Regions from separate parts of the Yoonia sp. 2307UL14-13 genome, predicted to be linked through region 1. Evidence: riboswitches for the same ligand, from Rfam matches in the RefSeq annotation. Region 1 holds a riboswitch; the other holds the start of a gene.
What was found. A riboswitch is a leader RNA that binds a small molecule or an ion and turns the genes downstream of it on or off. The one in region 1 is predicted to bind cobalamin.

Region 1 (14,409 bases):
GACCTGTCGACAGGCATCAACCCCGTGCCCTACCCGGTCGGCGACCTTCCAGCCGATAGCTGGACACGGCTCCCCGATCAGGCCGCGACCGACCGGTTGATCAGGGCAGCCCGGCAATTCTGGTCCGTTCCCGAAGAGGTTAAGATTATCGCAGCCCCCGGTGCCTCCGCGCTGATTGCCCGGATGCCCGACCTGACGGACACCGCAGACGTCCACATCCCCGGACCGACCTACAACGAACACGCCGCGGCCTTCTCAAAAGCGGGACGCCTCGTCAACGATCCCGACTGGCCCAGCGACAACACACATGTCTATGTGCACCCCAACAATCCCGACGGTCGGTTATGGGGGCCAGAGGTGATGGGTGGCCGTCAACTCACCATCATCGACGAAAGTTTTTGCGACACGATCCCTGATCAAAGCCACATCGCCCTGTCCGAGGACAGCAAGATTGTCATCCTCAAGAGTTTCGGCAAATTCTGGGGCCTTGCCGGGCTGCGTCTTGGCTTTGCCATTGGCTCGCGCGGAACGCTATATCCCACACGGATGACCAACCCCAAACCCTACACCGTGGAACCCGACCGCAACCTTGTTGACCTGCTTGGGCCGTGGCCCGTCTCGGGCGTGGCCTTGGAAATCGGCGCGCGCGCGCTGGAAGATACGGCATGGGCGAACGCCACACGCGCGCGGCTTGCGCATGATGCGGCCCGGATGGACGCGCTTTTCACCGCAAAAGGGGCGAACGTCGTCGGTGGAACGACGCTCTTCCGCCTTTATAAGGTCGATGACGCAGCCGCGTGGCAAACCAGACTTGCGAAATACCATATCTGGTCACGGATTTTTCCATACTCGAAAACCTGGCTGCGGCTCGGCCTGCCCGCACCGGATCGTTGGGATCAACTGGAAACCGCCCTGTGACACTCATCCTCGGCATGCTGCTTGATGCGATGATGGGCGAACCACGCTGGCTCTGGTCTCGCATCCCACACCCCGCGGTCCTGATGGGGCAGCTGATCGGCTGGTGTGACCAGACGTTCAACCGCGGCAATAGGCAGCTCAACGGCACGCTGGTCATCCTCGGCCTCTGTCTCGGCGCCGGGCTCCTCGGCTGGCTCCTCCAACAATTCCCCGGCACAATCATCGACATCCTGATCCTCGCCGTCCTGCTTGCGCAAAAATCGCTGGTCCAGCACGTGCAGGCCGTCGGCGACGCCCTCCGCCTGTCGCTTGGCGACGGCAAACGCGCCGTCGCCATGATCGTCGGACGGGACACGCGCGACATGGACAAGGCCGCCGTCGCCCGCAGCGCCATCGAAAGCGCCGCCGAAAACCTCTCCGACGGCGTCATCGCCCCCGCCTTTTGGTTCGCCGTGGCCGGGCTGCCGGGGCTCTTGATCTACAAGATCACGAACACGGCCGACAGCATGATCGGCTACCGGACCGAACGGCACGAAGATTTCGGCTGGGCCAGCGCCCGGCTCGACGACCTGCTGAACCTCGTCCCCGCCCGACTGACAGCAGCACTGATCTGGGCGGTCACAACCCGACCCCACCCCCGCAAGATCCTACGCGAAGCCCCCCTCCACCGCAGCCCCAACGCCGGCTGGCCCGAGGCCGCCATGGCGCATGGACTAGGCATCGCGCTCAGCGGACCAAGAAGTTATGAGGGGGAGGTGAAGGACTACCCCTTCGTGAATGCAGAGGGAGAGCACACCCTCGGACCGGATCACATCGATGAAACGGTTGAGGTTCTGTGGAAGGCGTGGGGGGCGGGGCTCGTGCTGTCCGTGATCATTTTGACGGTCTAAGAAAAACGACGGAGTTAGGCGGCGGTCGGCTGGTTAGAGTCCATCTTATTTGCTTTCTGCAGTGCAGCGAATGACTGTCGCGCCCGACAGCACGCTCATCGGCTCTGCGGCTTCTATATGGAGCATCTGACCGAAACGAGACCGCGATGTCTCACCATAAATATGTTAAGGATCAACCGCCAACATGCATATTTCATCTTGGTAGCCCGTTTCTGATCGAAACAAAAAATCATATGTACCAGCGACCCGCGCTAAGACATCAGTCGTTCGACGTTCCCGGTCATGATTAAGGTCTATGTCTCTCGAGAAAATTGCACCTTTGCCTACGTATCTGAGCCCAGCTGATGCTTCTAGTGGCCATCGCAGGGTTACTGTTTGGCCGGCCTGCGCCCGCGCGGGTTCGCCATTTTCAAATAAGCAAGTCGGGGCATCCGGCCCCACCAATGGGTCATCGAGAGCAGCGATTTGAATGGGGCACGATGCCATCGCTGCCCAACGTTTTTCTCGCCTAGGAGTATTCCTCTGATTTCCAAGAAAATCTCTGTCTTCAAAAAAAACAAATTGCGCTATCCCAACCGATTTTGTTTGGATAAAAAAAGAACTTCCCTCAAGGATCGAGCCATCCGCTATCTGGGGGTCGTTTACAAAGAAATTACCAATTTGCCGAATCGAATCAAATACGTTTATTTGTACGGGTGCCATTGGTTGAGGGCGCCTTAGCTCTGGACAAACGCCGAACATCAGACCTTCAACTCCATCTCGGTCAAAATTGTGGACTTCAGGCGTTACAACACAGGCGTAAATCTCTGCACGATTTTCATCAAAAAATCGCAATTCAGCAGAGCCATTTTTGATGCCATCCTTTGGAAAGACAATGATGCTGTTGCCAAACGTGTACAATGGGTCGGCGTAAATGGTGTCGTCGGATGTCTCAACAGTGTGAACACCAGTCGGCACTGACACTAATCCAAAATAGCCCGTGAAGAGCTCCCCGTTCGGTCCAATATTTGTAGTACACGGTGAGGGTGCCTGTATCCCCGCCTCGTCTGTTTGCGAAACAGCGCCGATTGGGAAAGTCAATACAGTCAGGACACCAAAGGCTTTCAGAAATTTAACGGACTTCCAGATCATTTCGCCGATTTCCAATTCCAGTAGGGCTAATTCTGTCGTGAGTATTATGCGAACGGTATTCTAAAGCAGTTTGATTGCGAACGGTTCTTAGAAGCTACAGTGTTGTTTCACGGGTTCGTAGCCGAACATCTACAATCCAAGGTAATGCATAGCGGTGTTCGGAGGCAAATTGGTTTCAAAAACCGAACATTGATGAGGTTGCGGCGAACAGCGCTTTGTCAGCAAACCACACCGTCCACAATCCTCAAAACATCCCCCCCAACCCCATTAACCATTCCCCGCCGCACGGCCCATTAACCCACCCAAAGCTGCACAAACGTGCGCACACTGTGTGTACGCCTGCTGCACGCAATGCACACGGGCCCAAACCCCTTATCCGCAAGCGATTAACCACGATCAGCGGCCCCCCGCCCCGCCGGACGCGCATCACACCGCCCGCCCCGTTAACCACTTGCCCTCTCCACACCCCCTGCTACCCTCCGCCCGCAACCAATCGGAGCCCCAAATGCGCCTCGCCCTCGCCCTGACCCTTCTCACCACAGCCGCCCACGCCCAAACTTGCGGCGGCCCGGTGGACAGCTTCGTCGCCGGGATCAAGGCCGAGGCGACGGCCCAAGGTATCCCGGCCCAAACGGTTGATCAATTCTTCTCGGGCGCGCAAATCGACCAAAAGGTCATCCAGGCCGACCGCGCCCAAGGCGTTTTCCAGAAGGATTTCATCAGCTTCTCCCGCGCCCTGATAAGCCAGAACCGGATCGATAACGGGCGCATCTACGGCAACCGCTACGACGCGACCTTCGACACGATTCAACAACGCTTCGGCATCCCGCGCGGCGTCCTCCTCGCCTTTTGGGCGTTCGAGACGGATTACGGCCAGGTCCAGGGCAGCTTCAATACGCGCAACGCCCTTCTGACACTGGCTCACGATTGCCGCAGGCCCGACCTGTTCCGCCCGCAACTCATTGCCGCCATTGAACTTTACCGGCGCGGCGGCATGGACCCTGCGACGACGACAGGCGCATGGGCGGGCGAGATTGGGCAACTCCAGAAACTCCCGCGCGAGATCGTCCAGCAAGGTCTCGACGGCGACGGTGACGGCGTGGTCAACCTCAAAACCTCCGCCCCCGACGCGCTGATGACCGGAGCGAATGTGCTCTCGTCGCTCGGCTGGCGACCCAATGAACCATGGCTGCAAGAGGTCACGCTTCCCGACAACCTCGACTGGTCCCAAACCGGTCTGAACCACAAAGCCAGCGTCGGCGATTGGGCCGTCCGCGGGGTGACTGCACGGCAGGGATCGCTCGGCCCCGCCGACCTGCAGGCATCGGTCCTTCTTCCCATGGGGCGGAACGGCCCCGCTTTCCTCGCCTATCCGAATTTCGAGGTCTATTTCGACTGGAACAAGAGCTTCGTCTACGTGACAACAGCGGCCTATTTCGCCACCCGGCTGGAAGGGGCGCAAATCTACAACGCCGGCAATCCCAGCGCCCCGCTTACTGGTCAGCAAATGCAGCAGCTCCAACAAAAGCTGACCACCCGCGGCCATGACGTCGGCGGGATCGACGGCATCCTTGGCGCCAAGACGCGCGAAGCGGTGCAAGCCGAACAAGCCAGACTTGGCCTTCCCGCCGATGCCTGGCCGACACTTGATTTGCTCAACCAACTCTGACGGGAAGGCGGTTGGGGCGTCTTGCCAAAGGCAAGAGCGGCTCCCGTCAGAACGGAATCTCCGCGCTTTGCTCTGTTCGCGCGCGACATACAACCGCCCGCACCATCATGAACCGGCCGCGCATCCCGGGGTCGTTTGGAAAGCGCCAGATGCCGTCGATCCGGGTCAGCGTCGCATTCAACCGACCTTCATAAATCGGATCGTCGCCCTGATCGAAACCGTCATACGTTTTGCGAAAGGACACGTCGCTGCCCATACGGCTGCCGAATAACCGCGCGGCCAGATGCACGCCCATATCATCACGAAATGTATTGGGCTCGGTCATATCCCCGGACAGGTGACCATGCTCTTCGGCGACTTGCGCCTCGAACGACACGGGCCGCGCGCCGATATCATAGTCATAACGGCCCATCCAGGCACCGGTCAGCGATGTATACTCTTCACCCATGACGACTCGTTGCGTTGCTCTACGGGTTACAGGTTAACACAAGCACCTTGCGCAAAGGTCCGATGAAAATCATATGGAATTCATATAACATTCCGATCGACGATTTTCGCCATTTCCGGGATTGGTAAACGCCCCGCGCGGTGGCGGTCATGCGACCATCTGTTCGGCCTTTTTCAGATCGACCGAAACAAGTTGCGACACGCCCTGTTCACCCATGGTGACCCCGAACAACCGATCCATCCGGCTCATCGTGACCGCATGGTGCGTGATGATCAGGAACCGCGTTTCGGTGCGTCGTGTCATCTCGTCCAGAAGGTCGCAGAAGCGGTTCACGTTGGCATCGTCCAGCGGCGCATCGACCTCGTCCAGCACACAGATCGGGGCCGGATTGGCCAGGAAAACAGCAAAGATCAGGGCGAGCGCCGTGAGCGTCTGTTCCCCACCGGAGAGCAGCGACAACGTGCTGAGCTTCTTGCCCGGCGGCTGACACATGATCTCCAACCCAGCCTCCAACGGGTCATCGGATTCCACGAGCACCAGCTTCGCCTCACCGCCACCAAAGAGGTGGGTAAACAGCATGCCGAAGTTCTCATTCACCTGCTCAAAGGCCGTCAGTAACCGTTCGCGCCCTTCCTTGTTCAGGCTAGCAATCCCGCTGCGCAGCGCTGCAATCGCGGCCTCAAGGTCAGCCTTTTCGGACACAAGCGCGTCATGCTCAACCTGCACTTCCTTCGCGTCTTCTTCTGCCCGCAGGTTCACCGCCCCCAGTGAATCCCGCTGTCTTTTCAACGCATTGACCTGGCCCTCAACCGCCTCGGCATCCGGCATCTTATCGACATCAACACCCAACGACTCGAGCAGCTTGTCCGGCGTGACCTCCTGCGCCTCCAAAATCCGCTCGGCGGCATAGGCAACGGTTTCCTTCGCCGCATCCGATCGGGCCTCGGACCGCGCGCGCGCTTCGCGTGCTTCTGAGGCCAAACGCTCAGCATCGCGTTCTTCATGGCCCGCATCGCGCAAGGCATTCTCAGCCGCGGCTAATTTGTCCGCCGACCCCTGGCGCCGCGCCTCGGCCTCATCGATCGCATCAGCCAGTTCCGCGCGCTTGGCTGCAATCAGTTCCGGCGCCGCCGTCGCCTCGGCCAGTTCCGCCTCGGACGCGGCCTTGCGCTCGGCGAGCTCCGCCGTCCGCTTGTTCGCTGTCTCCAACCGGTGCTTCCAACCGGAAATCTCTTTGATTATCTCCTGGGACCGCTTCAACCGCTGCTCGCCCTCGCGGCGCACCTCATCATGCGCCGAGCGGCGCGACATCATGGTGATGCGCGCGGCCTCGACGGTCATCTTCACGTCCTCGACGCCCGCCCGCGCTGTATCCAGATCACCCAGATCGCGCGCGGCCTTTTCAGCCTCTGTTAAGGCTTTGCGGGCATTCATGGCCTCCTCTTCGTGGCGAGTCACGGCAAGGCCAAGACTTTCGAGTTTCCCTTTGGCAAGGTTCAGATCAGCCTCCGCCCGGCTCGCCGCACGGTTCGCATCGGTGACGGCGCGGTCGGCGTCGCGACGGGCCGCCCGTGCCGCGTGGTCGGCTTCCGTCTGCTCTTTCAGCAGCGCTGTCAGCGCATCATGCGCCTGCGCCGCCCCAACGGCTGTCGCATTCGCCTCTTCCAAATCCCGCTTGAGCTCGGTCAGGCGGTTCAACTGTTGCAACCGTAAAGCCGCCGCCGACGGCGCATCCTCGGCCCCGGCCCGGAACCCATCCCAGCGCCACAGATCACCATCAACCGACACAAGCCGCTGCCCCGGCTTCAAATCCGCCTGTAAATGTGGCCCATCCGCCTGATCGACAAGACCCACTTGCCCCATACGGCGCGCCAGAACCTCCGGCACGGTGACGTAATTCGTCAGGGCTGCCACACCATCCGGCAGGGTCTGCGGCGCGGCATATCCAGGCAGCAAAGCCCAGCCGGACTTCGCGTCGCCATCCACCGCAGGCGCCCGCAAATCATCAGCCAAAGCTGCACCCAACGCCTTCTCATAGCCACCCTGAACGCGCAGCAAATCAAGGACTTGGCCACCCTCAGCCGTATCCCGCTCTACCAGTTTCGCGAGTGCTGCGACCTCAGCGCGCAGGGCATTCGCCTCACCCTCAGCCTCGGACCGCAAACCACGTGCCTCACTCTCCCGGCCCTGCGTCTCACTCCGCGCGACTTCCGCTTCGGTCAGCGCAATCTCAGCCGCTTCAGCTGCGGCAACGGCGGCTTTTTCCGCCTCACCCGCCGCCGCAAAGTCAGTCGAAGACTTCTCCTGCGCTGCCTGCGCTTCGGCCATAGCCGCTTTGGCCCGCGCCGCCTCACCTTCGCTTTTCTCCAGCGTCGTGCGGCTATCGTCCAGCAACCTTTGAGCGGACTGATGCCGCGCCGCCAACCGCGCCACATCCTCGGTCAACTGCGCCAGATCAGCCTCGCGTTCCTGCAAAACACCTGCCGCTTCCCGCGCTCCGGCCTGCGCCTCCTCCAACCTCTTCTCGTGGCCTTCGCCGACCTTGGCGATCTCTCGCGCTTCCCATTCCAGCCGCTCGATCGTCTCGCCCGCATCCTTGTTCAGGCCGCTTTCACGCTCCATATCACGGCCCAACTGATCGATCCGCGATCGCAGCGTTTCGATCATCTCAAGCGCGCGTTCTTCCTGATCCTTCAGCGTATCGCGCTGTACCTGCAGACGTTGCAGGACAGCCGCCGCGATTGCCTCTTCCTCGCGCAAGGGCGGCAACGCCTCTTCCGCAACCTGACGTCCTTTCGTCGCCTCACGCGCTGCTTTCTCGGCTTGCGCCGCGGCGGTCGTGCGTTCACGCAACTGCTCGGACGCCGCCAGCAACGCCTCATCCGCCTCTTTCCAGCGGCGGAACAACAGCATCCCTTCGGCCTTGCGCAGCTTCTCTCCGATCTCGCGATAGCGCGCGGCCTGCTTCGCCTGTCGGGCCAGTTGACCCAACTGATTGGCCAACTGCTCGATCACGTCATCGACACGGATCAGGTTCGTCTCGGCCCCTTTCAGCTTCAGCTCCGCCTCATGACGGCGCTGGTAGAGGCCCGAAATTCCCGCTGCCTCTTCCAGAATACGGCGTCGCGCCTTGGGTTTGGCATTGATCAATTCCGCGATCTGGCCCTGCCGCACCAAAGCAGGCGAATGGGCACCGGTCGACGCATCTGCGAACAACATCTGCACGTCGCGCGCGCGGACGTCCTTCACGCCAACCTTATAGGCCGAACCGGCATCACGGGTGATCCGGCGAATGATCTCCAGGTTGTCATTTTCATTAAAGGCCGCGGGCGCCAGCCGCTCGCCATTGTCGATGATCAGTGACACTTCGGCAAAATTCCGGGCAGGCCGCGTCGCGGCCCCGGCAAAGATCACGTCTTCCATGCTGCCGCCGCGCATCGCTTTGTGGCGGTTCTCGCCCATCACCCAGCGCAGAGCCTCCAGCAGATTGGATTTGCCGCAGCCATTTGGGCCCACCACCCCGGTCAAACCATCGGCGATGATCAGATCGGTCGGATCGACGAAACTCTTGAAGCCATTGAGTCGTAGCTTGCTAAACCGCACGGCAATGTCCTGCTCTTGATTCCCTCAAGTTGACAAATTCTGTCCCCGCACCGCCCCCCGAGTCAACGCAGGCAAGCTAGATAGGGTCAAATCAGGCGATTTATCCACAAGATATTGCGCTTCACCTTATCATTTCGCCATAATACTCCCGCCGGAGGCTCCCTATTTCGCCGCCCGCGCCGGTTCCGACCCTGCGAAAGTCGCATTGCACCTTGACGCCGCAGCATGCAAAGGCGCACAACATTTCACGTATGGTTCCCCGACGATGCCAAGCATCAGGGGATCAAATGGGAATGTGGACGGGTCGATCCAAATCAGAGGCCCCAAGCCACAGCCGCCCCCGCGACTGTATGCGGTGAGCGTTTGCGACAATGCCACTGGGAACCCCCTGGGAAGGCCGCAACACGCACAGACCCGCCAGCCAGGAGACCAGCCATACACCGGCGTCGGGAAGGCACCGGATAACAACAACGGACGGGGTGTTCCGTGGGGGTTCTGGCCGGGGTGAACACCGCGACCACTCCATGAAATTCCCCCTTTACTGCGATCCAAAGGGGACGACATGAAACGTATCTTGACCGCCGCGGGCCTCAGCCTCGCCGCCTCACCTGCCTTGGCCCACCATCCGCTGAACGGTATGCCGATGGAGACATTCGCGCATGGTGTCCTGTCCGGTGTTGGGCATCCCGTGCTGGGCTTTGACCACTTCTTTTTCGTCGTGGCCATGGGCATCGCGGCCCTTTTCACCGGGCGCAAGCTGATTACGCCTGCCGCTTACATCGCTGCAATGCTGGTCGGCTGTGGCCTGATGTATGCAGGTATCGCAATGCCGCTAGCGGAAACAGTCATCGTCCTGTCGCTGATCGTTCTAGGCGGTATTGTCCTCTCTGGCAAAGCACTTGGCACGACGACCGCCGTCGCCCTTTTCGCGATCTTCGGTCTGTTCCACGGCTCTGCCTTCGGCGGATCCATAGCGGAACAAGAAGGTGGGGTCGGTGGCGCCGTTCTGATCGGTTATCTGCTTGGCTTGGGGGTGATCCAATACCTGATCGCCATCGCCGCCGGCTGGGTTGTCCAAAAGCTGGGCGCGTCCGAGGCTTCTGCGATAAACGCCCGCCTCGGTGGGGCGATGGTCGCAGGTGTCGGTATCTTCCTCGCCCTGGAAATCGTCGAAGGGCCGCTGGTGGCGATGATCGCGGCCTAAAGCGCCAAACAAAACATGCCGCATGGCGGTCCCGCAGGGACCGTCATTCCGTTTGGTCACATCCCATAGGACAGGTTCATGCCCGCTAAAATCCCTGCTACCGTCGTCACCGGCTTTCTCGGCGCCGGAAAGACAACCCTTATCCGCCATATGCTGCAGAACGCCGAAGGCAAAAAGATCGCGCTGATCATCAATGAATTCGGCGATCTGGGGGTCGACGGCGACATCCTCAAAGGCTGTGGTAACGAGACCTGCAGCGAGGATGACATCGTCGAGCTCTCGAACGGCTGCATCTGCTGCACCGTCGCAGATGATTTCATCCCAACCATGGAACAGCTTTTATCCCGCGACGACAAACCCGATCATATCGTCATCGAAACCTCTGGCCTCGCCTTGCCGCAACCCTTGGTGCGCGCGTTCAACTGGCCCGGCATCTCGACCAAGGTGACCGTCGACGGGGTCGTGACCGTTGTGGATGGCCGCGCCGTCCACGACGGCCGGTTCGCGCACAACGTCGCCGCGGTCGACGCGCAGCGCGCGCAGGACGAAAACCTCGATCATGAAACGCCGCTGTCGGAACTGTTCGAAGATCAGGTCGCCTGCGCCGACATGATCGTCGTCAACAAAACCGACCTTCTGAACGAAGAAGAGGCTGGCGCACTGACCATGCGCCTCAAATCGGAATCCCGCGACGGTGTGCAGGTCGTCAAGACCGCCATGGGCGCTTTGCCCGTGGACGTGCTGCTGGGTCAGGGCATGGGGGCGGAAAACGACCTCGCCAACCGTCATGAAATCCACCATCACCATCATCATGATGACGATGACCATCACGATCATGAACACGAACACGGCCATGACGAATTCGAGAGCTTCATGGTGACCCGTGGCGAAATCGCCGACGCCGATGCTTTCGCCGTACAGGTCGCCGATACGATCCGCGCGCACGATATCCTGCGGCTGAAAGGCTTCGTCGCGGTCGCCGGCAAACCGATGCGCTTGACGCTGCAAGCCGTTGGCCCGCGGGTCGACACTTATTTCGACCAGCCCTTCGGCGACGCCCCGCGCGAAACGAGGCTGGTCGTGATCGGCGAAGCGGGCCTTGATCAGTCGGCGATCGCCGCCGCCTTGACGCGATGATGATCATCGTCGAGCGCAACGACCCCCGCCACCCCGGCGCCATGGCCTTGCTGGAACAAAGCCATGCGCTGATGCAATCGCTGTTCCCGCCTGAAGAGAACTTCTTTCTCGATTTCGACGCCCTCGCTGCCCATGACATCCATTTCTTCACCGCGCGCGAAGGCGACACCATCGTGGGCACTGGCGCGCTGAAAAACTGCCATGATTATGGCGAGATCAAATCCATGTTTGTCGCCGACGAGGCGCGCGGCAAAGGCGTCGGCGATGCGCTTTTGCGTCAGATCGAAGATCAGGCCCGCGAGGAAAAGCTGGACCGGATAAAGCTGGAAACAGGTGACGCGCTCGTAGCCGCGCTCAAACTCTATGCACGCAACGGCTACACCACTTGCGATGCGTTCGGACCCTATGCCACGGCAACGCGGTCAATCTTCATGGAAAAGGCGCTTTGATGTCAGTCGGGACGCTTGTCCAGATCACGCAAGGTCCGACCTTTCGCTTCATCCTCGTCCATATGTTCGGCAGGATCGGCGGGCCTGTCCATCGGATGCGCGCCCGTCTGGCGTGCCTTTCGCTGCTGCCGCTTCAATTCCTCGGCAGTCGGCCGCAAATCATCCACCTTTTCGGTTTTGTCGTCCGGCATTGCGAAACCCTCGCGCTTCGTTCTCTTCAACCATCAGGTAGGCCCCGCGGCCAGGGCGGCCAGTCCTGATGCACCTTCTGGCCGCAATCCCCGGCGCGATCAACGACGGCACAGAGCCTGTTGACCTTGGCCAGACCCCCGCCGATGTGGTCATCATATCCGCCGCCGACACAGAACTCGCGGCTCTCTCCGACGCGCGCGCCGAGATGGCCGACCCGCCAACCCTGCGCCTTGCCAATCTGATGCACCTGACCCACCCCATGTCGGTCGATCTGCACCTCGACGATTGCGCGACCAAATCGCGGCTGGTCATCGCGCGTATCCTCGGTGGCGCTGGTTATTGGAAATACGGGTTGACCCAATATGCCGCCCGCCTGCGCGAGGCAGGCGTGCCCTTCGCAGCCCTTCCGGGTGATGACAAACCCGACCCTGAGCTGCGCGGCCTGTCGACGGTCAGCGAAGAGGACTACGACACGCTCTGGTCCTACCTGATCGAAGGCGGCCCGCAAAACAGCGCCAACCTGCTGGCCTATGCGCAAGTGGTGTTGGATGGCGGCGAAAAACCAGCCGCACCCGCGCCGCTTTTGCGCTCCGGCGTCTACTGGCCCGGTTCGGGGATTGCCGACCTCGCCGCAGCTCAGGCGTCATGGACCAAAGACGCCGCGATCGTCCCCATCATCTTTTACCGCGCACTGGTACAGGGCGGCGGCCTGAACCCGGTCAACAAACTGACCCGCAGTCTGTCCCGTGCGGGGCTCAACCCGCTGCCGATCTTCGTCGCCAGCCTCAAGGACCCGGTCAGCACCGCAACCTTGAAGGCACTGTTCGATGCCGCCCCGCCGGATGTGATCCTCAACTGCACCGCTTTTGCTGTGGGCTCCCCCCATGATGGCGAAGACAGCCCCGAAAACCCGCTACTCGCCAACAACGCCCCGATCTTTCAGGTCATCCTGTCCGGCGCGGCCGAGGGGACTTGGGCCGACGGCCAGCATGGGCTGACGGCGCGCGACATCGCCATGAACGTGGCCCTGCCCGAAGTCGACGGACGCATCCTGTCACGCGCGGTCAGTTTCAAGGGCGAGGCGTTCTTTGACGAAGCCACCGAATGCCCCATCGCGACCTATCAGGCGCGCGGCGACCGGATCGATTTCGTGAGCCGATTGACCAAAAACTGGGCGCAACTCCGGCAAACCGCAGCCAAGGACAAGAAAGTCGCCCTGATCCTCGCCAACTACCCTAACAAGGACGGACGTCTCGCCAATGGTGTCGGCCTCGATACGCCCGCTGCCACGGTTCATGTTCTGAACTTATTGAAGGCAGAGGGCTACGACGTCAGCGTCCCAAAAGACAGCGCGGTCTTGATGCAACAGATCATGGACGGCCCCACCAACTGGCTGACCGACCGGGCGGACAAGGACGGCGGTGAATTCCTCTCGCTCGACATCTACCAACAATACTTCCAAGCCTTGCCATGGGACATCAAGGACCAAATCACGACCCGTTGGGGCAAGGCGCAAGATGATCCCTTCTTTTGTTCAAAAGAGTCCGGGGCTCCGCCCGTTCACGGCTCAAACGCTCCGCCGGAGCGTTTGCAAGACACCGTTCACCCACCGCCGGAGGCATCCAACCCCGACACAAGCACAGGTTTCGCCCTGTCCATCTACCGTTTCGGCAATGCCGTCGTCGGCCTGCAACCCGCGCGTGGCTACAATATCGACCCGACCGACACCTACCATTCCCCCGACCTCGTGCCGCCGCACAACTACCTCGCCTTCTATTTCTGGCTGCGCCACCATTGGGGGGCGGATGCGATCGTGCATATGGGCAAGCATGGCAACCTCGAATGGCTGCCGGGCAAGGCGGTCGCGCTGTCGGAAACCTGCTGGCCCGAGGCCGTATTCGGCCCCACGCCGCATATCTACCCGTTCATCGTCAACGACCCAGGCGAAGGGACGCAAGCGAAACGACGCACTTCGGCGGTGATCGTCGATCACCTGACACCACCACTCACCCGTGCCGAGAGCTACGGCCCCCTGCGCGATCTGGAGGCGCTGGTCGATGAATACTATGAGGCGGCGGGCGTCGATCCGCGCCGGATCGACCATCTACGGCGCGAAATCCTGTCGCTGTCAGAGGTCACGGGGCTTGCCAAAGACGCAGGCTTCACCGGCGACAGCGACAGTGATCTGGGGAAGCTCGACGCCTATCTTTGCGAATTGAAAGAGGCGCAAATCCGGGACGGGCTGCATGTCTTCGGGCAATCGCCGGAAGGCCAGCAGGAACGTGACCTTGCCATCGCCCTTGCGCGGGTGCCGCGCGGGGACGGCAAGGGGGCGAATGCATCGCTGCTGCGCGCGCTCGCCGAAGACCTGAACCTCGATATCGACCCGCTCGATTGCGACATGGCCGCACCTGCGCAAGAAAAACCCGGCATCCTCGCCAACAGCAGCACATGGCGCACGAACGGCGACACCATCGAACGTCTCGAAAACTTCAGCCAAAAACTCGTGCGGGACGGCGGGTGGGGCGATGTGGGGTTCACCCCGCGAGCGTCACTGGCCGTCCTACAAGAAATTCGGGACACCATCTTACCGACAATTCAGGCCTGCGGCGGGTCAGAGGGGTCGGCCCTCCTCACCGCCCTTTCAGGGCACTTCGTCAGCCCGGGCCCGTCCGGTGCCCCGACCCGCGGGCGGCTCGATGTGCTGCCGACAGGGCGCAACTTTTTCAGCGTCGATAGCCGGGCCGTACCCACCCCGACCGCTTGGG
Region 2 (14,409 bases), on a different contig from region 1:
GGCTATCACGAATCAGCTAGATAGAAGATGGCACAGACCGAATCATCGGGTCATCAGCGATGTTTCGAGATCGAGGCTGATGGCGTTAAATTTACTTCGAGGGTAATTGAAGTGATGCATTTGGTTGCATTTATTCTTCGTCTAATAAAGTTGACGATGAGACTTATCTCAGTAGGAATAAAATGAAAAAATGTCTGCAAAAAAGTCTTTATTGTAGTAGGCAATAAACTCGAAAAGATGGTTTATCGAAACCGATATAGTAAGCGGATTATCGCCGGTATCATTTTTGCTGCTAGTCACAAAAGTAACAGCATAAAATAAATCTCTACCACTAGTGTTATCTTTTTTAGATAGAGGCGCTATTGCCTGTGGAGGATAACCGTAGCTTTACACGTTGGCGGCGCATACATGCTAACAACCTTCATCTGCAGGGTTGCTTTCCGGTGACTGGCTGAAAAGATCAGAGGCCGGTACATTCAAGGTCTCGGCAATCTTAAGAATGACCTTTAAACCGGGGTTCCGTTCGCCGCGCTCAATCCCGCCTACATACGTTCGATCAAGTTCGACCAGAAGGGCAAATCCCTCTTGGGAGTGCCCCCGCTGTTTGCGTAGCGCCCTTAGTCGCTCGCCGAAGTCCTGAACTGTGAACCGCTTGTCCATACGTTTGTAGCGCAGGAAAGAGGTTTAATCGTCCACGGACTTATCGTATCATTTTGCGGTGGAGGCGCGTAAAATGAATGAAAGTGAGCAAACCTGCCCATTCTGCAAGTCTCAAATCGACCCGCAGGCAGTGGTCTGCCCTCAATGCAATGCCGTCAAAGGTTTCAAGACGCGTAACGGGATGCGCAGCAAGGCATATGTGATGGCCTATGCTGTCCTGCTGGGAGCCGTGTCTGTCTTCATATGCGTGTTGATGGTGCAGCTATCGCCAGCCGCGCCGCTGATGTGGGGAATGGCCGTAATGGCGCTCACCAGTGCGTTCGGCGGCTTCGTCACGTTTCGCGAAGCATCAAGTGGGCCACATTGGTACAAGGGCACTTAGGAAAAATCGATACGAGATGAGACTGATCAAAAATGGAGGTAGGCATGAGGATGTATGGTGATGTAGTGTTAGCAGCCGGCGCAGCAAAAACAGCTGTCCGTGTCTTGGGTGCCGAACTTGCCGATACGGATGTTGGCGCTGACAGAGCGCTGGACAATCTCCGCACCACGTTGGCGAGTGTTGATGCCGAGATGCATCCATTGAAAGGCCCCGAGGAATTCATGTTCGGTGACTTTAGGTGGCCGCACCGCAATCATTGGGACCAGTGGGCCTGGTCAATCGAACGCATTGCTGAGGCCTGCGGCGCGAAGGTGCGCCTAGAGGAGAAATATGATTATTTGCAGGTCGAGGTTGTTGAGAAACCGCAGTCTGAATTGCGGAGCAGAGCGCTTGGCGATCTGGCCAATTATGTCGAGTTGATTTCTGACTATGAAGTGCTTGCGGAAATCTAGAGACCCTGTGACGTTGAACTGATTTCCTCGGGCAAGGGATGCGGGCACCGCTGTATGGAGCAGAACAAGTCGATGACACCGATCAACGCAGACCATGGATCGATCCTGCCAGAGGGTGCTTCCGCCTTGATCGTGGATGAGGCCGGTGGGCTGAGCTTTTATATGCCAACCGACGATCCCGATAGCGATATGGCCCCAATGGCGCAGTTTCCAGCAGCCGTACTCATCAAGAGCAAAGACTCGAGCTGGGTGGACGAAATGATTGCTTCGTTCGAAGAGATCAATTGGAACTAGGACAAGCCCTATCTCAGATCTTTGGTATGAGATAAGAAAATAAAGACATATTTCGGAGGCATTCATGACATCAGACACTGACGAGTTTGCTCTGGCCAACGATGCTGATGCGCAGTTGGAGCTTATAAAGCGCAGCTATGCTTCCGGTGATGCCATGCAGATTGACAGAGCAATCGCAGAGGTGACCTGGGCGCGTCGTATGAAAAAACAAGGCATTGATGATTTCCTTGAAGAGGCCGACACCGCTGAAAGGGCGGGCTAGTGGGTCTATCCATCAGGGGCTGTTCCCTCAGCCACGGGAAATAGATCGGATCTGAATGCCAATCTCGCAGGAACGCACTGATCAGATCAAAGCCCAGCTCCGTGATCGCCTCGAGAACGGCAACGTAAACGAATGGGAGCGCTCTTTTTTCTCCGACATGCTGGAACGTTTCGAAAGCTACGGAACCTAGCTTAAGAGACATTCGTCGCAGTGACCGGTGCCGCACTGCAGCTTCACCAGACCGGCCATTCGCCGCGAGCGCAAAGTCTTACCACGGTCGAATATGCAGTTGGCGGACAAAGCGGGCTTTGCCATCGATAGCTCAAGTGGCAGCATCGCGATCCATTCCAGACATTGACCATCTGCATATTTTACGATTTTTTGACGCTGATGGTTCTCGGACGCCCCAAGTGCTGATGAGATGAAAAGGGAACACGGTGCGGCGTAGCCTTGTAGGCACCAAATCCGTGACTGCCCCCGCAACTGTGAGCGGAGAGCGACCCCGATGTTAACCACTGGACCCAGCGTCCGGGAAGGTTCGGGGAAGCCGTGACCCGCAAGTCAGGAGACCTGCCATCACCGGCATGTGTTGCATGTCGGCGTTTCAACACGATGCAGGCGGGGTGCCTGGTCAGGAGCATATGATGGCAAAGCGGTCTTTCCGCCCACAAAATGGTTCTTCCTTCGCCCGTCTGAGAGGCGGAGGGCCTGATGAATCATCGCATTACAATTTGTACATCCTGTCGGCACAAAGGGACTGAGTGTCGCCCCGGCTATGAACTGATCGAACGTCTTCGGCAGGCCATTGCCGAAGCTGGAGATGCCGTTCCGGAGGCGTTCGAGATATCCGGGGTCGCCTGCATGGCGGGCTGCGATCACCCGTGTACGGTTGCCTATCACGGCACGAAGAAGGCGACGTATCTCTTCGGCGATATCGACCCCGATACCGACATCAACGACCTTGTGACCTTCGCCAAGCAATATGCCTATCTGCATGATGGCTGGTGTTCGTCTGTGGATCGCCCAGGAAGGCTGCGGAAGTCCACACTGGCCCGCGTGCCCGCCGCGATCATGGCCATCGAAGAAGACGAGGTTCGGGCCTCGTGAGCGCTGCCACCCTTTCTGTGAAGGACCTTTCATGGTCACCAGGACGCGGCGCTGGTCCGCTGCTGCGGTCAACAAGTTTTGCGTTGGAGGCGGGGCGTGTACTCGGCATCGTTGGGCCAAATGGTGCCGGGAAAACGACGCTGCTGCGGTTGCTCTACCGGTTTCACCGCCCGACGACTGGCACAGTGTGCGTGGACGGAGAGGACATCTGGACGCTATCGGCACGGTCTGTTGCGCAACGCATCGCCGCTGTATTGCAGGAGCAGCCCAGCGACTTTGCCCTGACCGTGGGCGAGATCGTGGCCTTGGGTCGCACACCGCACAGGCGAGGGTTCGGTGCAAACACTGGCTCCCGTGACAAAGACATTATCAATGATGCATTGGACCGCCTGGACCTGCGTGGTCTGGCTGACCGCCATCTGGGCACCCTATCAGGCGGGGAACGTCAGCGGGTGATGGTTGCGCGGGCCTTGGCGCAAGAACCGCGCCTTCTCATCCTTGATGAGCCGACCAACCATCTCGACATTCGTCATCAGTTGGAGGTGCTGGACCTGATCCGCAACTTGCCACTGACCATCGTGACATCGCTGCATGACCTGAACCTCGCGGCAGGCGTATGTGACGATGTTCTGCTGATCCAACTCGGCCAAACTGTCGGCTTCGGTCCTCCAGAACAAGTGCTGTCAGAGGCCGCCGTCTCTGATGCTTTCCAAGTCGTCGCGCAGCGGGAACAGCTTTCCCGCAGCAATACTGATCACCTGACATTCCATCTTCAGAACAAAGGACCACACACATGAAGACGCTCTTCTTGGCATCGACCACACTGATTATTGCTGCCGGTGCCGCCGCTGCCGAAACGACCGTGCAAAGCTGCGACCGTACTGTCACTTTCGATGCGCCACCCGAACGGGCGATATCGAACGATGTGAACCTGACCGAGATGATGCTGGTGCTTGGCCTTGCTGATCGGATGGTCGGCTATACGGGTATCTCTGGATGGAAAACTCTTGATGAAGAAATGCGGTCTGGCGTTGAGGAACTGCCCGAACTGTCCGCGCAATATCCATCAAAGGAAGTGTTGGTCGGAGCCGATGCCGACTTCTTCTTTGCAGGGTGGAACTACGGCATGAAGGTGGGCGGTGAGGTCACACCAGAGACCTTGGCACCCTTCGGCATTGAGGTCTACGAACTGACCGAATCCTGCACCCACATTATGGAGACCGAAAAGGCCAGCATTGATATGATGTATGCTGACCTGATGAACCTTGGCGCTATCTTCGATGTTGAAGACAAGGCCGCCGAACTCGTGGATGGCTACCGTGCGGACCTCGCCGCTTTCACAGATGGATTGGAAACCGGTGAACCCCTGCGCGTGTTCGTCTATGACAGTGGTGAAGACACGCCCTTCACCGCTGGCCGCTACGCCATGCCGACCGCGTTGATTGAGGCAGTAGGTGGCGTCAACATCATGGACGATTTCGAGAAAAGCTGGGCGACCGTGACGTGGGAAGAGGTTGTCGAGCGCAACCCACAGGTCATCATGATCGTGAACTATGGCGAAGTGACCGCCGAACAGAAGCGCGAGTTCATGATGTCAAACCCGGCCTTCGCTGATCTGGACGCGGTTAAGAATGATCGCTTTGTGACCTTGGAATATGTCGAAGCCACACCTGGGCCGCGTAACATCCAGGCGATCAAGACCTTGGCCGAAGCTTTCTGGGTCGAATGATCTGATGAGTGAGATCACAAACCGCGTACAGGTTTCCCGCAGATTTGGCGGTATGTTCGCCTTTCTTGTCGGTGGGGTAATCCTGCTTGTGATCTCGCTCTCCCTCGCCATTTCAGTCGGAGCAGTCCCAGTTCCGTTGGGCACAGTGTGGGGCGTCATCCTCAACAAACTTTCACCGGGGATCATCGAAGAAACATGGTCGCGTAGCCGGGAGGCCATTGTCTGGGAAATCCGGTTCCCACGGGCATTGCTGGCCATGATGGTCGGGGCTGGTCTGGCGATGGTGGGGGCCAGCCTTCAGGCTGTGACACGCAACCCGCTGGCCGACCCGCATCTCCTGGGCATCTCCTCTGGCGGTGCGTTCGGGGCGATCCTGGCACTCTTGCATACTGGGCTGTTCATTGGCCTGCTGACCGTCCCGTTGCTGGCCTTTGTTGGCGCACTTGGCGCAACATTCATTGTCCTCGGTGTGTCACGGTTTGCAGATGCGACAAGCGCCGATCGTCTGGTCTTGGCCGGGGTGGCCGTATCATTCATCATCATGGCCTGCGCGAATGTCCTGATCTTTCTCGCCGACCCCAAGGCCACCCATATCGTTGTCTTCTGGATGCTTGGCGGTCTCGGCCTGGCGCAATGGAGCCAACTGATCTACCCACTATTTATCCTTGCCTTATGTGCAGGATGGCTGATGTGGAAAGCCCAAGACCTGAATGCCATGACAGTTGGGGACGAAACCGCATCAACACTTGGCATCCCGGTCTCCCGGTTCCGAATGTCAGTCTTTGTCGTCGGTGCACTGATCACCGGTGTCATGGTCGCGTTTTCCGGCATCATCGGCTTTGTCGGTCTCATGGTGCCCCATGTGGTGCGTATGGTGGTGGGCGGCGACTACGCCCGTGTGCTGCCCGGCTCAGCCCTGATCGGGGCTGTGTTCCTCCTTTGGGCGGACATTACCGCTCGCACAGTCATGGCCCCGGAAGACATGCCGATTGGCATCGTGACAGGACTGGCTGGCGGGGTGTTCTTCGTTTGGCTTCTGGGACGTAAACGTGGCAGCTGACAAAGAACCGAAAGCCTTGTTGGACGGATTAAACCAGACTTTTCTGGCGACCTCTCACATCAGAAATTGTGATTGAGAGCTTGGTTTGGCCCGGCGTTGTACAGGTGACCAAATGACCACTCTGGACTGCGAACGGCAGCTTCTTTGAGCGGGATAAGCTTCTTCTTACCAAAGACACACCACCCTTCCGCCGTAACACAACTGGGCTGGTTAGATCGGCCTTTTGGTGATGACAAGGACAGGGCTGTATTGACCTTCGCGTATTCAGAATAGGCGTGGTTTCTTCGTTGAACTCATCGTTGAGCATTCTTCTCAAGAAGCTGACGCTCCAATGTCGCAATCATCAGTTGGCAGCATCTAAGGTGTCAGTTGCCGGTCAATCTGGCCATCGGCTATCTCATCTTGAGACAAGTTGAACTGCGAAGGCAACCGACAGGCCTTGGCCAGTCGGTGTTGGATCAAAGGGCGCTGCGCGGCGGATCGCATCGAGTGCGATAGCGTCGGCTGTTGCATTACCCGAACTTTGGGCGATGGTCGCGGCTGCTAACCCACCGTTCGCCGAAATCTGCATGTTCACAACGACATTGCCCACAGAGCCCCTCGACCGCATTCGCTCGGCTACGCGGATGACGCGAGCTGCGACCCGAGACTTGTAGTCATTGATTGCGCCCTGACCAACGACCCGCGACGTCGTTTGTCGGGTCGCTGAGGATTGCGCTGTCGATCTGGTCTGATTGCCGGATTGTTGGCCGCTGGCTGCGCTAGCCTCAGCATTGCCCCGCCGCACCTGAGCCTCTTCGGTGGCGCGTTCGGCATTCTCCGCTGGCAATGGTCGTGCGGTCGGTCGTTGGCTAGTCGCAACGGCAAGCGCGTCCCGCGCTTCTGTTGGCCTGTTGGTATCCGTTGATGCGCGCGGGCTGATTGTTTGAAGTGCCACTGTATTTGCGACTTTAGGTGATCTGATCTGTTGCGTATTCTCAATTGTTTCTGCGTTCGCAGCGCTGATAGGTTTTATTGTTGCAGTAACATGCGGTCTTACGATCTCCCGCGGTTGCGGCTGAACCGGTTGGGCGGTCGTCGCGATGGGTGATATCTCACCATCGGGTGTCGCGCTTTCTAATGTGCCGGCGACGAGGTCTGCAAAGCTGGTGCCAAGCGCGACTTCACCTGCAACGTCGCCGCCAGCGACGACCATTTCATCATCTGACCACATACCGGCGATGACAGTGTGAACGCCAATGGATGCCAGAACGGCCAGAGCGAAGATCACCCGCCCCATGGCTAAAGCGCCTGTTCCGTTACGATAAACACGCTCTGCGCGCCTGCGCCCCGCAATTCCTGTGCGACTGAAATAACAAGCTCTGCAGGCGCCCGTCGGTCAGGCAGGATGCGCGCGTTGATATCGCCATCACGTTCCGCTTGCAAAATCGCTAGAACTGCATCGGCTGATAACGGCTGGCCACGAAATGTGATGTCGCCAGCGGCATCAATCACGATCGCATCTGGCGGAGGGACAAAGGCCGGGTCATCTGTGTTAATGAGTTGGATATCCGGGTCAAGCGGGCGCGCCATTTGCGCGGTGACGAGAAAGAAAATTAACATCAGAAAGACGATGTTAATCAGTGGAAGCGTTGGCTCCCCTTTCTCTCGGGTCGCTCTTATTGCCGATGGGGAGTACATTAATTGAGCACCACAATTTGCGCATCCGGGATCGCGCGCAACGCATGCAAAGTCTCGGCCAGTGATTGCGCCGATGCCTCTGATGTGGCCGTGACTAATATGCGGGGTGGGCTGTCTGATCGCTCCGATATCTGATCCGCCAGATCAGCGGAAGCGACGTTAGTGCCATTGAGGCTTGGGCCATTTACCGTGATGCGCACGAATAGAGGCGCGGTGTCGCTCGACGCTGCATTGGCGCCGGTCCCCCCAAGCGTGATCGGGATCTCGCCAAACCGCGAAAACGTTGAGGTCAGCATAAAGAATAATAAGAGCAGGAAGATAACATCGATCAGCGATGTCATCGGCAGGCGCGCGCGTGGTCTAACCTGCATGTTGCAAGGCCTGCCTGGCTGCGGATGGCGTTGGATTGCTGCCGCCCAACCGCGCCTCTAACGCGACATTCGCAGCAAGCCGATGTCGCATGAGGCTCGCATCGAACCACGCCAGTAGAACCGAGGCCGGGATGGCCACGCAAAGGCCCACGGCTGTTGTCATCAACGCAACCCAAATGCCCCCGGCCAACAGCGACGGATCGGCAGTGCTGCCGGCCGCCTGCAACTGCTGGAACGCCTCGATCATGCCCAAGATGGTGCCGAACAGCCCTAAAAGCGGGGCAAGTTGCGCCGTGAGATCAAGCACGCGCAGACCGCGTGCGACCTCACCAAATGCCGCATCAAGCCGGGCCGTCGCATCGGCACGGACGGTTTCCGTTTGGCCCGAGACAACGCGTAAGCTGTCCAAAATCTCAGCGACAAAGCCTTGCTCCGCGCCCCGCCCGACACCCACCATGAGGAAAACGATGGCTTTCCAGATGGCCACGGCCAAAGCCAAGATCGATAGTCCGACCAGAACCGCCACAACGGGCCCACCAAGTTCCAGCAGCTGCGCGAAACGCTCTTGCGCAAGTTTAATCATCCCAGCACCTCCACACTGTCGACGCGGGAAACGACCGATAATGGTTCACCGCATCCGACGCCTTCACAACTGTCGACCCCGTTGAACAGGATACGCCCCACCTCGGTGCAAGGTTGACCCGCAATATCGAACTGCCGCACGCGCAGATTGCCAGCGGGCAGATCAATGAAGTCAAACAGCGTCAGCATCATGACCGCGCCAGAGGTATCAAAGAGTGCCGTTTCCAGGACCAACCCATCGACGCCCGACGCGGATTGCGCCGTAAAGACAAAGCGACAGGCGTCATCTTGGGGTTGCAGACTGTTCAACTCGATGGTGACCCCATCTGCCAAGGCAAATCCTGGCAATAGGCAGGCGATGGCAAGCAAGAGCTTTCTCATGTGGCGTCTCCAGGATGGTTAGGCAGGAAAGATTGCGGCGGCGCTCCTTCGCTGTCCGACCGGCCGAATTTCATCAAACACCCATGCGGATCGCTGATATAAAACTCGTACATCCCCCATGGGCGATGATAGATCGGTGAAAGCGCCTTGATCCCAGCTGCGGTCCATTCCGCATGCAAGGCGTCGATGCCGCCGCCGCGGATATAGCAGCAGCTTTCCGTCTCGCGCCCGTCATCGTGATCAGGCGGGCAGAAATGCAGTTCGATCCCTGGCCTGCGCAGGATCAGGTAATCGCCAAAGCGCTCGGGCGTGAAACCAAGCGTGCCGTAAAAGGCCGTTGTCTCATCCAAATTCCGCGATCGCATGATCGGTATGGCTTCAACGTTAGTCATATCGCTGCTCCGTGATGGGTGAGTTGCGCGGCATGGGGCAAAAGCCACGGCGTCCCGTTTGCCGGCGCCGTATTGACCGCCAGCGCGCAGCCATAGGCGGTGCTGAGCGTTGCATCGGTCAGCACCTCGCGCGGTGAGCCGGATGCAAGGCAGCGACCTTGCGACAAAAGCGTGACGCGCTGGGCAAACATGGCCGTCAGGTTCAGATCGTGCATCACGGCGACAACACCGCCACCAGCCTGCGCGTAGTCGGCGGCGATCTGCATCACCATCAACTGGTGCCCGATATCGAGGGACGACACGGGTTCGTCTAGAAACAACCAACGGGGCTTGCCATCCAGGACCGGTAACCAAATCTGAACGAGGACACGGGCAAGCTGCACCCGCTGCTTCTCACCACCAGACAGCTCCGCATAGAACCGCCCCTCAAAGCCACCTAAGCCAACGCGGTCCAAGGCCTTGAATGGAAGATCACCGGCATGGGTTGGGTCCTCGGTCGCGACCCCGGCGGTTTGGCCCAGCCGGACGACCTCGAGCACGGTAAAGGGAAAGGCAAGCTGGGTGGATTGCGCGAGCACGGCGCGCTGCTTGGCGAGCACATCAGCGCTTGTTTCCCTGATATCCTGGCCATTGACCGACACAGCGCCGTCATACGCTATCTCCCCGGTCATCGCCCGCAAAAGCGTGGTTTTGCCCGACCCGTTCGGCCCTATGATCGCTGAGAATGCGCCAGCCGCGGCCTCGAAATCGACCGCGTCCAGGATCTGCGTTGTGCCGAAATGGACGCTGATATCTTTTGCAACCAACACCATAGTCAAAGGTCCACCAATGATCGATTGCGCATCAAAATCCACAGGAAGAACGGGCCGCCGATCACGGCTGTGATGATACCGATTGGCATTTCGGCGGGCGCGATAACACTGCGTGAAATGGCATCGGCAAACAGCAACATCACACCACCCAGCAAGGCCGAATTGATCAAAAGGCCGTTGTGATCCGGCCCCTGGACAAGGCGCAGAAGATGGGGCACGACGATGCCGACAAAGCCGATCCCACCGGTGACGGCGACTGCGGCGCCGACACTGCAGGCGACTGTCAGGATCGCGACCCGCTTCATCAATTGTACGCGGATGCCTAAATGACCCGCTGCGGCTTCGCCCAAGGCAAGGGCGTTGAGGCTGCGCGCGAGAAATGGCGCGGCGACAAGGCAGATGATGATCAAAGGTGCTGCCGACCAGAACTTTTGCCAATTGGCTCCGGCAACCGATCCTAACCCCCAAAAGGTCAGGTCGCGCAGTTCATCATCCGTCGCGTAGTAGACCAAGATGCCAGTAAGCGCGCCGGTCAACGCCGCAAGGGCGATACCCGCCAGCAGCATCGTCGCGACCGATGTCCGACCGTTTCGTGTGGCAACGCTGTAAAGCAACAAGGTCGTGATCCAACCGCCAAAGAAGGCGGCCAGTGGGACCATGTAGTATCCCACAATCGCCTGAAACCACAAAGGTGCGGAGCCGCCTAGAACGATAGCCAGAACGGCGCCGAACCCCGCGCCTGCGCTGACGCCGACAAGCCCCGGATCGGCAAGTGGGTTGCGGAAAAGGCCCTGCATGATCGCCCCTGACACGGCCAAGGCCGCGCCGACCAGCAACCCGGTAAACACACGCGGCAGGCGGATATCCCAGACAATCGTTTGATCGCGCAAAGAGACGCCATCGCGTCCCAGCATCGCACCAATCACATCCGTATCAGACGCCGCACCCCAGCCAAGACTGAGGAGAGCGGTGAGCAGTAAAAATACCGCCAGGAAAAGCGTTAGCAGACGCGCCAAAACCCGACGGTCGCCGCCACGTTTTGGCGCGTGTGATCGCGCGGAGAGCACTGAAGTCACTGCCACGCCCTACTCTCCGTTCGCCACGGTTTCCAATTGCGCGAGAAGTTCGCCAGCCAATTGCGGTGTGCGCGGCCCGAAGCCCAACGCGGCCCCGGGGATTGTGATAAACGCCTCGTTTTCCCCCGCAGGCGTTGATGACACAGCGGGTAGCGCAAGCACTTCCTCGGCCCGCCCACCATGGTCACCGCGCCCATCCATCATGATGATCACATCCGGCGCAGCCGTGATAATGGCCTCATCATTGACCAGCTTGTAGCCCTCAAAGGCGTCGGCCATCACGTTCACGCCACCAGCCAAGGTGATGATCCCGTCAGCGCCGGTTCCACTACCCGACGCATTTAGACGGCCACCGTCAATAGACAGTGCAAAGAGAACGCGAATGGGGGTGTCGCTGGCATCCCTTTTTTGTTCAAGGTCGGCGAAATCCGCCCGAAGTTGCGAGATCAAAGCGTCGGCTTTGTCTTCAACGCCCAAGGCCTCGCCCACGGTCCCGACCGATGCGATCACAGCATCAGGCGTAAAGCCATCTTCCACAAACACGATAGGGACAGCCGCCCCCCGCAGTTGGTCCAAAGCCTCTACCGGGCCCGAGGTTGACCGGGCGATGATCAGGTCAGGACCGACCGACAAAACACCCTCTGCCGAGAGGCGTCGCATGTAACCGACATCGGGCAAATCACTGACTTCATCGGGGAACACTGATGTCGTGTCGCGGGCGATGATGCGGTCCTCTTCGCCCAACGCATAGATGATTTCCGTGATTGGCCCGCCGACAGAGACGATGGCATCTGCTGACGGATATCGCTCGGCAAGGCTCATGACAGGCAGGCTGACCAAGATCGCAGCGAATGACGTGATACGGATCATCAGACTGTCTCCAACGTCTTCGTGGGTAAGGCGTCAACGATGGCCTCCCAGGCCTTGAGGTCATCATCTTCTCCGGCGCGCTGACCAAAGACCTGCGCGATCAGCATGCCCGCCGCATCGAACATCTCAATCGAAAGCGCGGCACCACGCTTGGTCGGTTTGGTGACGGCATAGACCTCAGCGACGTGGTCACCACGCAGGTGCAGATCAAACCGCTCATCCAGCACGTTCAGCCAAGGCCCCATTGGCTTGATGTTGATCAGCGGCCCCCAATGGATCTGGATCATCCCGCGATTGCCCACGAAAAGGATGACCTCTTGCCCGGCATCCGCGACCGCGTTCAGCAGTTGAGACGGTGCATCAGTCGACAACGGCCTGACCCAATCCGTGCCTGCGACGGTGCGGTACGCCCCCAACCGATTTATGCCCAGCTTTGACGTCAGCCGCATGAACTGATGCGTGTCAGTCATCTTGACCCATTCAGTCAAAAGCGCATCGCGCTTGGCTGGCTTCTCAATCGCCGCCTCGGTCGGTGTCCGCGCGGCCACGTCAAGCGTGTCGCTGCCTTCAACGGCAAGACTGTCAACGACCGACGCCCAGGCGTCGTGACTCGAGGTCTCCCGTAAAAACACTTTGTGAACAGCGTCCCCAGCTGCATCAAAGACCTGTAATGTCCGACGCCGCCCTTTGTCGGTCTCTTGATCAATCGCGAAACCATAGGTCCAGTGTTTGGGGAAGATACGCAGGTCAATCTCTTTCCCCAGCACCATCGCGGCATGGGCACCGCTGTGATATTCACCATAAGTCCCCACCCGCTCGTGAACGGCGCTTTCATTGCGGGTCAGCGCCATGACCTCGCCAAGCTGACTGATGGCGGGCATCAACTGATCTGGATTTGGCGAAATAGCCCGAACACCATCACCAAGATGAGCGGCGACAAGCTGCGCCTCGCTGATCCCTAGCCGGTCAGCAAAGTCCCGATCACGGGACTTTGGGTCTTCCTTGCGCGCCGCGCGGATCGCGTCTGCTGTCTGCTTTTGCGCCATGTCTTAACTCCCGTTTGCATGTGATGGCGAAGGGCCATCGTTCTTACGTCGCCTCAGTCAGAATGTGCGGGCGACCGACAAAGTGATGTTGCGGCCCTCGCCATTGCGAGAAGAGCCATATTGCCGGTAGCTTTCGTCAAAGATGTTATCGATGGATGCGCGGAACTCTGTCGCAGCAAGCGGACCGCGCGTCGGCGTGTATCCGATGCCCAGATCATAAAGCGTATAGGCATCCGATGGGGCCGTAGGACCGTCTACAGCCTCTGTTCGGTCATTTTCAAAGCTATGATCGATGGTGAAGAAAACGTTCAGCTCATCATCCAGAAAGCGCCGGCCAACCGTCAGTTCGATGTTGTCAGCGGTGCTTTCTTCGAAGAAATCATCGACATCTGTGCCGTCGGACAGTTCTTTAACATCGCCCCGGTTCGCAGCGGCTGCCAAATCCAGATAGAACTGCGGATGGACATAAGACGCCTCAATCTCGACGCCCTGCAGCTCAATCTCTGACTGAAAGCGGCCCATACCTGCCGAATAAGTCCGGCCATTACTGATCATCGTCTGATAAACCGTCAGCTTGGCCGCAAAGCTGTCGTCGCGGGCAAAAACATCAAACCCGTCATAAGAAACACCGACCTCAACCGTATCCGCCTGTTCGATTGTGTTCAGCGCAACCTCGTTATTGGCATCGTCAAGAACCGGAAGGTTTTCATTGCGCGCAACGGTTCCAAAGACCGCAAATGTCTCGGTGATGTCGTACATCGCGCTGATGCCGCCGGTCCAGCTTGTGTCCTCAACCTCGGTTCCGTTCGGAACAAGCGGAGAGCCGAAGGCGGTCGTTGGCGGGTTATTCTCGAATGTCAAACGTTGTGCTTCGAAGCGCAGCGCAGGGGCAACTGTCAGCCTCTCTCCGATCTGCATCTCGTTTTGGAGGAAGAGTGCAACGAAATCATCGGTGCCCCCGGGCGCGCTACCGTCATTGGTACCTGCATCGACGACAGAGCTACGCTCGCGGCGACCGACCTCAAGTCCGGTCAAAAGTTCGTGGCCAACAGCGCCCGTGTCAAAGCGGGATGTGTTTTCAAGCAAGAGCGACGTTGTCTCGGTCAGGTGGTCCGCTTGCAAAAGACCAGACGTTGAAGTGGGGTCGATCGGATCAATCGCGACCTCTTCCCGCTTGAATTGCAGGCGAGCAGTCAGGTCGATCAGAGCATTATCAACCGGATCAAATGCATATTCCAGATATGCCGTCGTAT

Region 2: it holds a riboswitch for cobalamin, as region 1 does, so the genes downstream of both, V8J85_RS18255 (DUF1636 domain-containing protein) here and V8J85_RS08605 (HupE/UreJ family protein) in region 1, are expected to answer to the same signal.

What each region holds. Positions count from the first base shown of each region.
Region 1 is NZ_JBBIFZ010000002.1:232,243-246,651, forward strand. Features, by position in the region: gene V8J85_RS08575 (threonine-phosphate decarboxylase) at 1-918, shown strand, start outside; gene cbiB (adenosylcobinamide-phosphate synthase CbiB) at 915-1,808, shown strand; gene V8J85_RS08585 (hypothetical protein) at 1,974-2,939, opposite strand; gene V8J85_RS08590 (lytic murein transglycosylase) at 3,445-4,608, shown strand; gene V8J85_RS08595 (hypothetical protein) at 4,655-5,056, opposite strand; gene smc (chromosome segregation protein SMC) at 5,204-8,659, opposite strand; cobalamin riboswitch at 8,895-9,111, shown strand; gene V8J85_RS08605 (HupE/UreJ family protein) at 9,222-9,863, shown strand; gene cobW (cobalamin biosynthesis protein CobW) at 9,942-11,000, shown strand; gene V8J85_RS08615 (GNAT family N-acetyltransferase) at 10,997-11,449, shown strand; gene V8J85_RS08620 (hypothetical protein) at 11,452-11,640, opposite strand; gene cobN (cobaltochelatase subunit CobN) at 11,709-14,409, shown strand, end outside.
Region 2 is NZ_JBBIFZ010000009.1:137,805-152,213, reverse strand. Features, by position in the region: gene V8J85_RS18280 (helix-turn-helix domain-containing protein) at 412-660, opposite strand; gene V8J85_RS18275 (hypothetical protein) at 734-1,042, shown strand; gene V8J85_RS18270 (hypothetical protein) at 1,087-1,494, shown strand; gene V8J85_RS18265 (hypothetical protein) at 1,549-1,788, shown strand; gene V8J85_RS18260 (hypothetical protein) at 1,853-2,050, shown strand; cobalamin riboswitch at 2,425-2,642, shown strand; gene V8J85_RS18255 (DUF1636 domain-containing protein) at 2,762-3,157, shown strand; gene V8J85_RS18250 (ABC transporter ATP-binding protein) at 3,154-3,954, shown strand; gene V8J85_RS18245 (ABC transporter substrate-binding protein) at 3,951-4,886, shown strand; gene V8J85_RS18240 (FecCD family ABC transporter permease) at 4,939-5,946, shown strand; gene V8J85_RS18235 (energy transducer TonB family protein) at 6,344-7,225, opposite strand; gene V8J85_RS18230 (ExbD/TolR family protein) at 7,228-7,626, opposite strand; gene V8J85_RS18225 (ExbD/TolR family protein) at 7,626-7,997, opposite strand; gene V8J85_RS18220 (MotA/TolQ/ExbB proton channel family protein) at 7,987-8,580, opposite strand; gene V8J85_RS18215 (hypothetical protein) at 8,577-8,960, opposite strand; gene V8J85_RS18210 (bleomycin resistance protein) at 8,957-9,352, opposite strand; gene V8J85_RS18205 (heme ABC transporter ATP-binding protein) at 9,349-10,164, opposite strand; gene V8J85_RS18200 (FecCD family ABC transporter permease) at 10,167-11,246, opposite strand; gene V8J85_RS18195 (heme/hemin ABC transporter substrate-binding protein) at 11,250-12,110, opposite strand; gene V8J85_RS18190 (hemin-degrading factor) at 12,110-13,156, opposite strand; gene V8J85_RS18185 (TonB-dependent receptor domain-containing protein) at 13,214-14,409, opposite strand, start outside.